2 regions of the Kocuria sp. ICS0012 genome follow, and region 2 is predicted to be linked to the other one. Evidence: riboswitches for the same ligand, from Rfam matches in the RefSeq annotation. Region 2 holds a riboswitch; the other holds the start of a gene.

Region 1 (7,496 bases), on a different contig from region 2:
CCGTGGCGGGGCTCGTACTCGCCATCGCCGCGATCGTGCTGGGCATCATCGCGCTCGCGCGCTCCCGCGGTTCGTCCTCACGGGTCCCGATCACGGTGCTCGCGGTGTTGGCCATCGTGTGGGGTGTGATCAACGCGCTGGGCGGCGGCACCCGGTTGCTCGTGTGGCCGGCCACCCAGGTCTACCAGGAATGCACCGATCGGGCCCTCACGCTGTCCTCGACCAGCCGGTGCGAGCAACAGCTCAACGACAACGTGTGGAAGCATTTCTCGGGTGCGCCCCTCGAGACGGGTGCGCCGCAGGACGATCCGACGGCCACCGCCACGCCTGAGGCCTCCCTTGTCACGCCCACGCCGAGCGCCTCGAACCCTGCCCCTTCGGGGAGTGCTACACCGGGAGCGACCTCGCCGACCTCCGCCGGTCCCGGGTCCTGAGACGCCCGCTCCCAGCGAGTCCATTGCTATCGAGAGCGGTTCGTCATCGGCCCAGTCCCATGTCCTGGGACGCCCGAGCCCGTCGGCGCCAGGAGCGGTTCATCGTCGTCTCAGTCCCGCTCGTCGTCGAGGGCGGCCAGCCGCGCGGCCTTGCGCTTCTCGGACCTGCGCTGCGCACGACGACGCTTGGCCTCCTCACGGCGGGACAGTCCCGGTTCGTCTGCCGATCGTCCCACGGCCGTGGACCCGCCGCGGGGCTGGGACTCCCGCTCGGGCTCGGCGGCAGCGCGCGACGCGCGGCCCCGGAACAGACCCCGGACACCCCGAGCCGTGACCTCGCCGTCCGGGACGGCCGCCCCGGATCCAGGACGGCCACCGGGTGCCGTGCGAGCATCCTGCCCGGCGCCGGGGCCGGAAGCCGAGCGGGAACTGTGCACGGCGCCAGCGGCGGGCAGGGCGTCGTGGTGGGCCACAGCGGCGTCGTCCTCCGGGGCCGGGGAATCCGGCACGGGGAGCTCGTCCGCCTCGGCGCGGGAGCGGGAACGGTAGCCCTCGCGTTCGAGCCAGGGCCCGGCCAGGCACCCCACGGTGGCGCCCACCGCGAGTTCGGCACCGAGCCACAGGAACACGTGCCACGCGTGCGGGCCGATGTCCGTGAGCCTGCCGATGCCCAGCGAACCGCTGGAGAGCCACGCGAGCGCGGTCACGAGGCCCGCCCCCACCGCGGCCATGAACACCGCCGTGAGCACGGTGGAGAGCACGAACGTGATCCAGCGCAGAGGCAGGCGGATGGCCATCCAGTCGTCCAGGTGGTTCTCACCCTCGCGGCAGAACCACCACCCCGCGAGCAGACCCGCGAGCACGGGCAACCCCAGGACCGCAGGGGCGTACAGCCACGGGTCACCGGTGGGCAGCGCGGCGAGCGCCGGGAACTGCGGCAGCGGTCCCAGCGTGCTCTGGAACGGCGACACCAGGGTCCCGGTGCCCAGCGAGAAGCCGGCACCGGTGGCCCACGTGAGCGCCCACACGACCATGTTGGGCAGGTACCCGAACTGCAGTGCCGTCAGGGCGGTGTCCCCCGCAGCGCCGGTACCGAGGTCCTGGTAGACCGTGATCACGCGGTCCCAGTTCCACGCGAGCGTCACCACGAACAACAGGGCACCGGCCGCCACAGCGGTGACCGCGGCGAGGAAACCGGCGCGGATCACGGCCCACACGTAGGAACCGGCCCAGCGTGAGTGCTGGCTCGTGCGCTGCAACCAGGACGCGACGTCGGCCCCGAGCACCGCGGCGAGCGAGCGCGAAGCGCTCCACCCGCCCACGAGGGTGCCCAACCCGGCCGGGACCAGGGGCAACAGGGCGGCCGCCACGAGGTCCACCGAGACTTGTTCGGTGCGGCTGAGCCAGCCCACGAGGGCCCCGAAGAGCGCGTACGCGAGCATCCCGGCGAAGAACGGGATCAGGAACTGACCGCGCCAGCACGCCCGGGCGATCCGGCGGCCCGCGATCACCGCGAGGCCGAACGGGATCAGCGTGAGCCCTAGAGGCACGAGCGTGACCGTCCCGCCACCGTCCAGCGACAGGCCCTGGATGGCTTGGATCGTGAGGGGCACGCAGTGCGCGAGCAACCAGACCTGACCGGCGAGCTGCAGGCTCCCGCCCGCGCCCAGGGTCGCGAAGCCCCCCGCAGCCCATACCGCACCCAGGAGCACGGTGCCCAGCAACAGGCCCACCAAGGCCACCGCGAGCAGCTCGATCACGCCCTGCAGCGCGAGCGGCATGGGCAGTCCCGGGGAGTCGTCCGGTTCGGGGCGGGGCACGTCGGCGGCGCGCACGGGGGACGAACCGTGCGACGTGAAGCGGTCGCGTACGCCCGAGACCACGCCGGGCAGTGAGGGAAGTTTCATCACCGGACATCTTTTCACGTTCACCCGCGCACCACGGGCAGCGAAGTTAGCCCGGACTTCACCTGCGGGCCACCCCCGGGTGACTCCCCCGTGAGGCGCCGGGCCCACAGTGGGAACCGTGAGAATTGCATTGGTGGCCGAACAGTTCCTCCCCCACGTCAACGGTGTCACTCATTCGGTGATCCGCGTCCTGGAACACCTGCGGGATCACGGGCACGAGGCCATGGTGATCGCCCCCTCCTACGAGAAGACCCTGTTCCTGGGCTCGGTGGACCACGTGGACGGCGTGCGGATCGAGCGCATCCCGTCCCTGCCGCTCGCGGGCTATCCCGAGGTCCGCGTGGCGAGCTGCACCGTGAGTCGCATGCAGCGCATCCTGGCCCGCTTCGCCCCGGACGTGGTGCACGTGGCGTCCCCGTTCGTGCTCGGGTGGCAGGCCATCCAGGCCGCCAAGGGTTTGGGTCTGCCGTGCGTGGCCGTGTACCAGACGGACGTGCCCGGTTACGCCGCACGCTACGGTGCATCCGTGCTGGAGACCGCCATGTGGTCCCACGTGCGTGCGATGCACAACAGTGCGACCCTCACGCTCGCTCCCTCCACGGCGTCGATCAGCCAGCTCCACGAGCACGGCGTCCAGCGGGTGCACATGTGGCGCCGCGGAGTGGACACGAGCCGGTTCCGTCCCGCGCTGCGCGATCACGCGTGGCGCGAGCGCGTGGGCGGCGGCAAGCGACTCGTGGGATACGTGGGGCGGTTGGCCCCCGAGAAGCAGGTCGCGGACCTCGCCGCGATCGACGCCCTGCCGGACACCCGGCTCGTGATCATCGGTTCCGGTCCCGGGAAGGAGTCGCTGCGCTCGGTATTGCCCAACGCGCACTTCGAGGGCTTCCTCACGGGCACCGAACTCGCCACGGCCATGGCGTCGCTGGACGTGTTCGTGCACCCCGGTGAGCACGAGACGTTCTGCCAGACCATCCAGGAAGCCATGGCCTCGGGGGTCCCAGTGGTGGCCGTGGGCCGCGGCGGTCCCCTGGACCTCGTGGACTCCTCGCGTAACGGGTGGCTCTACGCCCCGGGTGACCTGGCCGGGTTGCGCGAGCGCGTCCGGGACCTCGCGGGCGACGACGCCAAACGCCTCGCCTTCGCGCGCACCGCCCACCAGTGCGTGCAGGAGCGCACGTGGGGTGCTGTGTGCGAGCAGTTGCTGGGCCACTACGAGCGCGCTCGCACGGTCACCTCCCGGATGCGCGGCACGCGCCGCAGCGACCTGCGCACCCCATGAGAACCGCCGCCGGGTGCCAGATGTTACTCAACAGAAGCTTGGTTAAGTTTTGATGACATTCTCGGTCCGCGCCTGGCTGGTCCCCCGAATCCACGGATAGGCTCGAAGCAGCTTCACGAGATGCGCCCGCGCAACGACAAGGACGTCACCGCGCGCCCAGAGCTCCAACTCGGCGTACGCCAACCCTCGGTTCAGGGGTGGATTGGATGACGAAGCGGCCGGGGCCACACGTGTGGTTCCGGCAAGCGACCGGAAAAATCAGAGGCCCGACATCATGAACACGACAACCCAGAAATCCCACCCCGACACCCGCGAACAGTGGGTGGACGTCACCGTTCAGGCGGACCCCGCCCGGCACGTGGTGTCCATCACGGGATCGGACGGTCACGAGCACGAGTACTTCGCGGACGACGCCCGTGAGGTCGCACTCGCCGCACAGCACACACGGGGGCGCGGCCAGTGGTGCGCCAAGTACAGCCGACTCCTGGTCCCCGGGGCCTCCCGGGTGACCGGCGGGGTGTCCTTCTACAAGCTGGAGCCGATGCCCGCGTAGTCCACGCGCACACGGTCACCGCGACCGCGAACTCCACGAACGGTGCGGCCCGGGTCCGAACGGATCCGGGCCACACGCGTGTGTCGAGCGCTTCTCTGCGCTCCCGCCCGGTTCTCAGTGGGCGGTCGTGTCCCGGTCCTGGGCGATCAGCTCGGCGGCGCGTTCACCGCTCATGAAGACCGTGATGTTCGGGTTCACCGTCACGAGCTCGGGCATCACCGAGGCGTCTGCCACGCGCAATCCGCTCACGCCCTTGACGATTGCATCCAGCAGGAACGCCGTGCGCCCGGTGATGAGCACGTACAGCATGAGCCCGATCGCCAGGATGATGTTCAGCTCGGAAAGCCGCCGGATGCCCTTGTCCACGCCCAAGACGCACGAAGCCACCGCCATGAGGATCCCCAGGGCGGTCAGTGCCGACGGCACCGCCAGGTTTTCGGGGACGGCGAACAGGTAGCGCAGTCCGAAGTTCAACTGGACCACCCCGATCCCCAGGGACGTGGCCACCCCGAAGATGGTCCCCAGCAGCGCCGCGGTGTCCACGGCGTCGCCGGCGGCACCGTGGATCCGGCACCCGATCAGGGGGTAGAGAGCGGAGCGGATGCTCAGCGGCATGCCGAAGCGGTAGGCGAAGTAGCCGAATGCCATGCCCATCAGGGCGTACATGGCCCACCCCGTGAACAGGTTGAACTGGGGTTTCGCATGGTCCGGGCCCATCTTGATCGTGCCGTGCCTGCTGTCCGCGACCAGGATCACGAACACGATCGCGAGAGCGGCCGTGAGGATGTAGAACCACCCCAGCCGGGAGGCGACCCACGCGACCACGCCGCCGATCACGGCGTCGGCGTGCTCGGGTGCCTCCGTGGCCCAGGCGGACAGCGAGACAAGCAGGGTTGCCGCGGCCACGAAGACCCGCCAGTTGACGGGCAACCGGGGTGGCGCAGAGCGAGGGGCCCGGACGGGGCGGGCGGATCCGCGACGGGCGACGAGCCCGGGCGTGGGTGACGGATGGACGAGGAATCGTGTGTGGTCACGTCGGGGATGCGGGTCGGACGTCGGACGACCCGGGGTTGAGGCGCCTTACTACCAGCCGTTAGTCATGGCACGCCACCTCACTGTAGGGGAGGGCCGCGCAGCAGCCGAATGCAGCCGCGCGGCCCCACGAGCACACCCCCGTTCGCCCGGGGCGGCACTGTCAGCCCAGCAGCTTGGCCACGAGGGCGCTCGCGAACTCCTCGGAGACGTCCCCGTAGTTCAGGGAGAAGTCCTCGTCCACGAGCGGGGGCAGCAGCCCCGAGCACAGCACCGTGGCGCGCGCGTACAGCCCCGGCAGGGCGGCACCGATGGGCACGGAGAGCAACCGCAGCTCGGGATCGTAGCTGACCAACGCCGTGCCGGTGTCCCGCGCCGCGAGGTGCTTGCCGAGCCCCGAGGACACGGGACGGGCGTGACCCGAGACCACGTCCTCCGCGGTGCGGTAGGCGTAGCGCGTCTTGTGGTGGTGGTTGATCCGGTACAGCCCCGCCTGGTTGCGGTCGTCCGTGGCCTCCCACGTGGCGTCCGCGGGCACGAAGCGTTCCGCGACCCCGTTGTACTGCATCTCCTTCAGGGGCAGCCCGGCGACGACCGAGGACAACGGGGGCAGGGTGTCGAGCATGACGGGCCCGGCGTCGTAGACCACGTCGCACAGCCCCTCGGGCAGCAGCTTGCTCAGCGCGTCGAGGTCCACATCCTGGAGCATGGTGGTCGCGTGGTCCTCCGGGGACAGCACCACGACCTCACCACCCTGGGCCCCGACCGCCTGCGTCACGGCGTCCTCTTGGTCGGTCTTCCACCCGCCCGTGAGCAGGATGGAGCCGTCCACGAGCTGGGTCAGGGCCGGGGAGCACACCTGCCAGCGGCGCACCGTCCAGTTCTCGTCCCGGATCACCTCCAGGAAACCGAGGGCCTGCAGGTGACCCACGAACCATTCCTCGAAGCGCTCGGAGTCCTCGAGCTGGCGCGCCACGATGGACAGGCTCGACCGCTTGCCGCCACCCAAGAACGTGAGGATGTCCTTGAACGGCGCCCAGGACCCCGGGTACTCGCCCTCGTCCGGGCCGATGAACTGCAGTGCCTCGACCGAACCCGTCTGACCCACCGCCGAGAGCTTGGTGAGCCGGCCGGGGTAGCGCTTGGTGAGCCCGCAGAACTTGCAGCGCCCGAACACCCACGGCGCCTTGGCCTTGGGATCCATGGGGGGCAGGATCACTTTGTGCTTGCCCGTGACCATGCAGGACACGTCGGGGGCCTCGGGCAGCTCGTTGCTGCGCTCGGGGAACATCTGCCCCTCGGCGGACTCCCACCCGGCGACCTCGGGCACGGGGACCTCGTCCACGGTGGCCTCGTGGGGGTCCATGTTGTCGAACGAGCCCTGGACGTACTCATCCGGGATCTCGTCCCGCGTCACCGCGGTGACGGGCCACAACGGTTCCTCCGCGACGTGGACCATCTCACCGTCGTAGCCCAGGGAGCGTTGAGTGATGTAGTAGGAACTGTCCCGCACGCGGAACTCGAGTCGCTGCTTCACGGTGCGCCCGGAACGCAGCACTAGCGTGTAGTCGTTGGGCTTGAGGTGGCCGTCCTCGCGGGCCAGATCGGTCCCGCCCAGGCTCACCTGGAACGGTGGCACCCGGGGTGCGGTGAGCTTGGTGCTCATGAGCTTGAACGAGTGCGGGTTACGCCACTCGCACTCCACGGACAGGGGGTCGTCGCTGTCGGACGTGACGGTCAACTGCGGGGGCCGCAGGGCCGAGAACCGGTCCACGTCCCCGGGGATCCGCAGCCCGCCGGACAGGGTGATTGCGGGGACCAGGCGGGGTACAAGGGCCGAGAAGTTGTCGTTGACGGTCAGCGCGGGGTCACCGGCACGCAGCACCTGGACGTCGTCGAACAGCACCCAGCCCTCGCAGACCCCGTTCTCCCCCGGGCCCACCACGCGGTAGTCGGGAGAGGCCGAGTCGTCCAGGATCGCGCGGATCTGATCCACCCATTCAGGTTGATTGCGCACCATGATCCGGCACGGCCACGCCGCGGGGACGTGGTCCACGGAGATGAACGTGTCCGAGTACGCGTCCTTGGCGAAGACCACCACGGGCCGTGGATTACGCGTGAGGGTGAGCTCCCCCGCGGTGATCTGCAGCTGCCCGGACAGCAGCGTGTCACTCGTCATGCGGGCGTTGTACGCGGAGATCCCCAGGAACGCGTCCCCGATGTAGGACAGGAACATGGTGCGCGGGCCGACCGTGGTCGCGAGATCCACCTCCCGACCGGGCACCAGC
Region 2 (7,496 bases):
TGGGCGACCGTTCCTCGCTGCAGAACGAGGAAGCGCTAAACGCGATCGCGGAGGTCTTGGCAGGGCGTGCTTAGCTTGACCACATGAGCTTGTTGCCCCGATCCCACGGCGGTCGCGGCTGGGTCTGGTTGGCGTGTGCGGCCGGGGTCGTGCATGCCGGATTCAGCCTCTACTGGGCTTTGGGCGGGCACTGGTTGCTGGACACCGTGGGGCAGTGGACGGTACGGCTGTCCTACGAGGCACCCCTGGCGGCCGGGCTGGGGCTGGGCATGGTTTCGCTTTTCAAGCTCATGGCGGCCGTCATTCCAGTGGCGGAAGCCTACGACAGGGTGCCCTGGCGACGGTTCTGGCGGGCCATAAGTTGGGTGGGTGCTGTGGTCCTGGTGGTCTACGGCGGGACCAACACGGTGATCAGCAATGCCGTGCTCATCGGGCTCATCCGCCCGGCCACCGGATACGAGCGACTAGCCATGATCGGTCACGCATGGTTGTGGGATCCACTGTTCCTGGTCTGGGGTGCCGCGCTGCTGATCCATCTGTGGCGGTCCCGGCCGGCGCGGACGCGCCCGCACGGCACACGTGAGTCACTTATCGGGAGGTGAACATCCGCACGAAGGAGACGACCGGGGAACCCACGCCGCCAACTGCGGATGACCACCACCCAGGCTTCTTCCCGATCTGCGGGCATGACCGCGTGTGACCCCGCGAACTGTTATGCCCCGAAGGAACTTCTAAGATGGCTCAGTGATGAATTCCGCCGCGCAGCCCTCGACCGAGCGACCCGTCACCGGCACTACCCGCACGGCCACCGCCCCCGCGGACGCGTCCGTCACTGCCGGGATTGCTGCCGTGGCCGGCGATGCCTGGCAGCGCATGTTCGGGGACACCCACAGCTCCGACCTCAAGCTCGCCATGGCCGCCTCGGGCACCGTGTTGAGCGTGTTCACTGTGGGGCACATGGCCGGGAACATGCAGGTCTACCTAGGCCGGGACCACTACAACGAATACGCCGAGTTCATTCGCACGGTGGGCGCGCCGGTGCTGCCCCGCAACTCCGTGCTGTGGGTCGTGCGTATCGGGTTGATCGGAAGTGCTGCGACCCACGTGTTGGCCGGAACCGAGCTCACGCTGCGGGCCATGAGCGCCGAGGGCCGCACGGTCGCTGATGCGCTCCGGCCGATCACGTGGCGGGTGGGCGCCGCCGCTCAGAAGATACGGAACGGTTTCCCCACCGCGCCTGCCCCGAGCGGGACGCAACGGTACCGGAAAGCGGCGTTCGACGGAGCCTTCCTGGCCAGCCACTTCGACCGCCACGCGCCACGTCAGCGTCCCCGAGGCCGACGCCGCTCCGTCCCCCGAATCATCGCCCGCTCGATGCGCTCCACGGGCGCGGTGCTCGGACTGTTCACGGTGTACCACGTGCTGGACCTGACGGCGGGCGCCCGGCCTGCTGCTTCCGTAAGCCACACCCACGGTGACGCGTACGGCAACCTGGTGGCGAGCCTGTCCCGGCCGTCCGTGGCGGTGTTCTATACGGCCTCGATGGCCGCGCTCGCCGGACACATGATCCATGGCCTGCGGACCGCCGCGATGGACACCGGGGTGACCGGAACCGCCCGACGGGTACGACAGGTGGACACGATCGCTAAGGCCGTGGGCGGCGTCGTCGCCCTGGGGAACGTGAGCATTCCCGTGGCCGTACTGACCAAGGTGGTGCGCTGATGCTGTTGACCGTTCACGTGTGGCGCCAGGCGGGCGAGGACGAGCCCGGTGGCTTCGAGACCGTCCACCCCGTGCAGGCCCGCGAGGAGATGAGCGTGCTCGAATTGCTCGATGCCGTCAACGAGACGCTCGAGCGCCAGGGTGCAGAGCCGGTGAGCTTCGACGACGGCTGTCGCGAGGGCATCTGCGGCAAGTGCGGCGTGACCGTGGACGGCGTGGCCCACGGGCCGGAGAAGAACCGGGCCTCGTGCACGCAGTCGCTCAGGGCCTACCGGGACGGGGACGAGATCTTCATCGAGCCCCTGCGCGCGGGAGCGTTCCCGGTCAAGAAGGACCTGTCCGTGGACAAGAAGGCCCTGCGGCGCGTGGCCAAGGAGGCCAAGTTCCCGGTCGCGATGAAGGCATTGAACACCGCTGGGTGCATCAGCTGCGGCGCGTGCGTGGCCGCGTGCCCCAACGGCTCGGGCCAGCTCTACGTGGGCACGCTGCTCAAGGAACTGCCGCCGCTCGCTAAGACGCCCGAGGAACGCGACGAACGCTCGAGCAAGGTGCTCGACGCCGCCGAGCACGAGTTCGGCCCGTGCTCCCTGCTGGGCGATTGCACGGGGGTCTGCCCGGCGGGGCTGCCACTCGAGAACCTCACCGCGGTGGCGCGGGAGAACCTGCGCCGGAAGGACCCCGAGAAGTACGGCTGAGTTCCGCCCCGAAGCCAGCGAGCTCACCAGCAGTCGGCGACCCCGCAGGCGGGAAGTTCACCGCTTTCACCGCGGGCCCCACCGACCGGGGGCCTAACCGCGGACGGGCGGGTCAGCCCTTGCGCCACCGGGGAAAGGGCAGCCGCAACGGCCCGGCGGGACGCGCGGTGGTGCGGGCCGCCGAGCGTGAGTCCTCGACCACCGTGGCATCCGGGATCCTGCGGGCCAGAGAACGCTGGAACCTGTTCTGTAGCGTGACCTTCGCGGCGGGGCACCCGTGGCGCGCGCCCTCTGAATCAATCGCACCCGCTTTCGGGTGGCTGCGATCCGCACGGTTTGGTCCGTCACCCACGCGCGCGACACAATAGACGCACCATCCCGAGCGGCCGAGAGACCTGGATCCATGACGCCGCAGCAACCCGCAGTGCTCGGCCAACTGCACGGTGCTACCGCCAGGACCGATGGAGTGCTGCGCGGCCCCGGGCAGCTGTCGGACGGGAGCCGTACCCGGCCGACGAGGAGGACATCCATGGCCGAGCACCAGTTCGGTTTCCGCACCCGCGCCCTGCACGCCGGCGGCACCCCGGACGCCGAGCACGGCGCCCGCTCCGTGCCCATCTACCAGACCAGCTCGTTCGTCTTCAAGGACGCCGACGACGCCGCCAACCTGTTCGCGCTGCAGAAGTACGGCAACATTTACTCGCGCATCGGCAACCCCACCGTGGCGGCCCTGGAAGAGCGCATCGCCTCCCTCGAGGGCGGGATCGGGGCGGTCGCCACGTCCTCCGGGATGGCCGCCGAGTTCATCACGTTCGCCGCGCTGTGTGGCCAGGGTGACCACGTGGTGGCCTCGTCCCAGCTCTACGGCGGAACGGTCACCCAGCTGGACGTGACCCTGCGTCGCTTCGGTGTGGAAACCACCTTCGTCCCCGGGACCGAGCCCGCCGACTACAAGGCCGCGATCACCGAACACACCAAGGCCGTGTACACCGAGCTCGTGGCCAACCCTTCCGGGGAGATCGCGGATCTGGAGGGGCTCGCCGCGGTGGCCCACGAAGCAGGCGTGCCGCTCATCGTGGACGCGACGCTCAACACCCCGTACCTGTGCCGCCCGTTCGAGCACGGCGCGGACATCGTGATCCACTCGATCACCAAGTTCCTGGGCGGGCACGGTAACACTCTGGGCGGCGTGGTGGTCGAATCCGGCCGCTTCGACTGGGGCAACGGGAAGTTCCCGGCCATGACCGAACCGGTTCCCTCGTACAACAACGTGACGTGGTGGGGGAACTTCGGTGAGTACGGGTTCCTGACCAAACTGCGTTCGGAGCAGCTGCGGGACATCGGGCCGTCCTTGACCCCGCAGGCCGCGTGGAACCTGCTGCAGGGTGTGGAGACCCTCCCCCAGCGCATGGACGCCCACGTGGCCAACACGCAGGAGGTCGTGCAGTGGCTCGCCACGGATCCACGCATCTCCTACGTCAATTACGCGGGACTCGAGGGCCACCCCCACCACGAACGCGCGCAGAAGTACCTGCCCCACGGCATCGGATCCGTTTTCGCCTTCGGTGTGGCCGGCACGGACGAGTTGAGCGGCCGTGAGGTGGGCGCCCGATTCATCGGGAGCCTGCAACTGGCCTCACACCTGGCCAACATCGGGGACGCCCGCACCCTTGTGCTGCACCCCGCATCCACGACCCACCAGCAGTTGAGCTCCGAACAGCTCGCCGCGGGCGGGGTCAAGGAGGACCTGATCCGGATCTCCGTGGGTCTCGAGGACGCCGCGGACATCCTGTGGGACCTGGACCAGGCACTGAGCGCAGCCAGCGGTAGGAACCGGGACGGCGGCGTCGTCGCCCCCTCCGCCGCGCTCACGGACGCGGCGCGCACCACCCTGGACCAGGACAACAGTGCGGCGGCCTGCGCGCTGCCCGGAGCCGAAGGAGAATAGGTATGAGCACGCAACGCACCTGGGTGGGCCCCAGCGCCCCCGAACGGCTCGGCATCCTCCGAGGCACGCGCTCGATCGCGATCGTGGGGATGTCCAACAAGCCGTCCCGTGCGAGCTACTTCGTGGCCACGTACCTGCAGTCGTCGAGCCCGTACCGCGTGTACTTCGTGAACCCCGTGCTGGACGAGGTGCTGGGCCAGAAGGCCTACCCGTCGCTCGCGGAGCTGCCCGAGGTCCCGGACCTCGTGGACGTGTTCCGCAAGGACGCGGACCTGCCCGACGTGGCTCGGGAGGCCGTGGCCGTGGGCGCCAAGACCCTGTGGCTGCAGCTGGGCTCGTGGAACGAGGAAGCGGCGGCCATCGCGGAGGACGCCGGGCTGGACGTGGTGATGGACCAGTGCGTGAAGATCGAGCACGCGCGCTTCCACGGCGGTCTTCACCTGGCCGGGTTCAACACCGGAGTGATCTCCTCGAAGCGCCAGGTCCTGGCCTGAGACCGGGGCGCGACGGCGCCGGCGCGCCGCTGCCGACGCCGCTGACCGGCCACCCCCGCTGACGCCCGCACCGGAAATCGAATTTCTAGTGGAGTAAAAACAGATTTGGGCGCGAAACCCTGCTTTTACTCAGTTAAATCGCGAGGGCTATCGGCCCTGCGAGTGCGGGTCGCTCAGGGTGGAGTGCACCACGGGTGACCCCATTCGTCCACCTCGAAGCGCGAGTAGTCACCCATGGGGGCGTCGAACGATCCCGCCTCCCCGGAGCACACCAGGACCTCCTGCTGCGGGGCGTCGTCGCGGACGGCGTCCTAACCGGCCACCAAGCTCTCGAGATCTGCCTGCCACTGCTGCGTCACGGGGTGCGCCCTTCGTCGAATGCTCCACCTCCGCGTATTCCGCCGACCCCTGAGTCGGGAGGTGTCGGCATCATCACGTCACGGGCAGGCCGCTGCCACGTGGCGCGGACGAGCCCACTCCCTATGCTTGACCAGTGGAGAAGACCTGGAATGTGGTCCGAGCCACATGAGAACCGTCCGACCCCCGAGGAGTTGCTCCCGTGTCCGCCAAGAAAACCCTGCAAGTCACCCTGGCCTTCGTGGGCCTGCTGGTGGGTGCCGGTTTCGCCACCGGTCAAGAAGTCATCCAGTACTTCATCTCGTTCGGTGTCTGGGGGCTGGCCGGCGCGGTGGTCTCGGGGATCCTGATGATCGCCGCGGGTGCCGTGATCATCCACATCGGCAGCTACTTCCTGGCGGACGAGCACCGCCGGGTCTTCCGGTCCGTGTCCTCTCCCGTGGTGTCCCGGTTCCTGGACATCGCGGTGAGTCTGACCCTGCTGGCCATGGGCATCGTGATGCTCGCCGGCGCGGGTTCCACACTGGAACAACAGTTCGGGCTGCCCGCGTGGATCGGTTCGGCCATCATGGTGGTGCTCGTGATGGTCACGGGGCTGCTCAACGTCAACAAGGTCACCAACATCATCTCGGCGGTCACCCCGGCGATCTTCGTGGCCGTGATCGTGGCGTTCGGTTACACCCTGACCAAGCTCCCCGTGGATCTCGGATCGCTGCACGAGCTCGCGGTGCAGGCGGGCTCCCCCGTGAGCCCGTGGTGGCTGTCCGCGATCAACTACACGTGCATGGCCCTGATGCTGGGCGTGTCCATGTCCCTGGTGATCGGCGGCAACGCCCTCAACCCGCGCGATGCCGGCTGGGGCGGGCTGCTGGGCGGCGTGGTCTACACCGTTCTTCTGGCCATGAACGCCTTCGCCCTACTCGTGAACTTCGATGCCGTGGGCGGCTCCGAGGTGCCCATGCTCCAGCTCTTCCAGACCATGCACCCCTGGGCCGCACTCGGGATGGTTGTGGTGACGTTCGTGATGATCTACAACACGACCATCAGCATGTTCTACGCCCTGGGTCGCCGGGTCACCGTGAACCACCGCCACCGCTACGTCCCGATTTTCCTGGGCCTGTGCGCGGTGGGTTACGTGGTGAGCCTCGTGGGCTTCGGCACCCTGATGAGCGTGGTCTACCCGATCATCGGGTACGTGGGCATGGTCCTGGTGGTCGTCATGCTGTGGTGGTGGTTCCGTCACCGCGAGGACATCAGCGTGGAGGCCGGGCGCCGCAACCGAATCCGCGCCCTGCTGACCAAGCGTCGCGCGCAGGACAAGGAGTTCTCCGAGTTCAACGAGCACCAGCTCCGGGACGCGGCCCACGATTCCCCCGCGGACGACGACGCCCTCACCGGCGCGATCGACACCCAGGTCCAGCAGGATCTCGCGGACGGCTCGGGCGATTCCCCGAGCCCCTCGCCCGAGCGCGGCTGAGCGCAGCCGTCGAGCGGCCCCCGCGAGCGGCGTCGTCCGCGCGCGCCGCGCACAGACGACGACCTGCGCGCGGGGACGCGTGCGGCGTCGTCGCCCCTGCAAAGAGCCGGGGACGACGACGCCGCGTACGGGTCGCTCTCAGGGGCGCGCCCCGTTCTTCTGGTTGGCGCGCTGTTCCCAGAACACGGGGAGTGTGACGGTGTCCGTGCCGTCCCAGGCGGAGAGACCGGTGATCCCGGGGACGTCCCCGGCCTTGAACACGGGCTCCACCCCGGCCTTGCGCTGTTCCATGTAGTTGGCCAGCACCTTGGCGGCGACACCCGCGAGCATGCACAGCGCGATGAGGTTCAGCGTGGCCATGAGGGCCATGAACAGGTCCGCGAGGGACCACACGAGGTCCAGCGCGAGCATGGCGCCCAAGAACACGCACACGAGCACGGCGAAGCGGTAGATGTTCATGGCCGCACGGGACTTGGTCATGAAGCGGATGTTGGACTCGCCGTAGTAGTAGTTGCCGATCACCGAGGACCACGCGAACAGGAAGATCGCCACGGTCAGGAAGTGCACGGCCCAGTCACCCAGCTGCATGCCCAGGGCGCTCTGCGTGAGGGAGGCACCCTGGCGCTCGTCGCCGAACGTGGGGTTGGAGAGCAGCACGATGAACGCGGTGATCGAGCACACGAGCATGGTGTCGAAGAACACCCCCAGGGACTGCACGAAGCCCTGCTTGGCCGGGTGGGAGATGGACGCGGTCGCACCGGCGTTGGGCGCGGAACCCATGCCGGCCTCGTTGGAGAACAGAC

The links. A riboswitch is a leader RNA that binds a small molecule or an ion and turns the genes downstream of it on or off. The one in region 2 is predicted to bind S-adenosylmethionine.
Region 1: it holds a riboswitch for S-adenosylmethionine, as region 2 does, so the genes downstream of both, A5728_RS11430 (hypothetical protein) here and A5728_RS07970 (O-acetylhomoserine aminocarboxypropyltransferase/cysteine synthase family protein) in region 2, are expected to answer to the same signal.

Annotation. Positions count from the first base shown of each region.
Region 1 is NZ_LZMM01000071.1:39,271-46,766, forward strand. It holds gene A5728_RS11415 (DUF308 domain-containing protein) at 1-434, shown strand, start outside; gene A5728_RS11420 (DUF6350 family protein) at 545-2,341, opposite strand; gene A5728_RS11425 (glycosyltransferase family 1 protein) at 2,460-3,623, shown strand; SAM riboswitch class IV at 3,735-3,877, shown strand; gene A5728_RS11430 (hypothetical protein) at 3,898-4,176, shown strand; gene A5728_RS11435 (BCCT family transporter) at 4,291-5,106, opposite strand; gene A5728_RS11440 (hypothetical protein) at 5,372-7,496, opposite strand, start outside.
Region 2 is NZ_LZMM01000046.1:165,720-173,215, reverse strand. It holds gene A5728_RS07990 (AMP-binding protein) at 1-74, shown strand, start outside; gene A5728_RS07985 (DUF3995 domain-containing protein) at 84-602, shown strand; gene A5728_RS07980 (succinate dehydrogenase cytochrome b subunit) at 748-1,722, shown strand; gene A5728_RS07975 (succinate dehydrogenase/fumarate reductase iron-sulfur subunit) at 1,722-2,417, shown strand; SAM riboswitch class I at 2,788-2,885, shown strand; gene A5728_RS07970 (O-acetylhomoserine aminocarboxypropyltransferase/cysteine synthase family protein) at 2,947-4,365, shown strand; gene A5728_RS07965 (CoA-binding protein) at 4,368-4,859, shown strand; gene A5728_RS07960 (hypothetical protein) at 5,419-6,693, shown strand; gene A5728_RS07955 (sodium:alanine symporter family protein) at 6,832-7,496, opposite strand, start outside.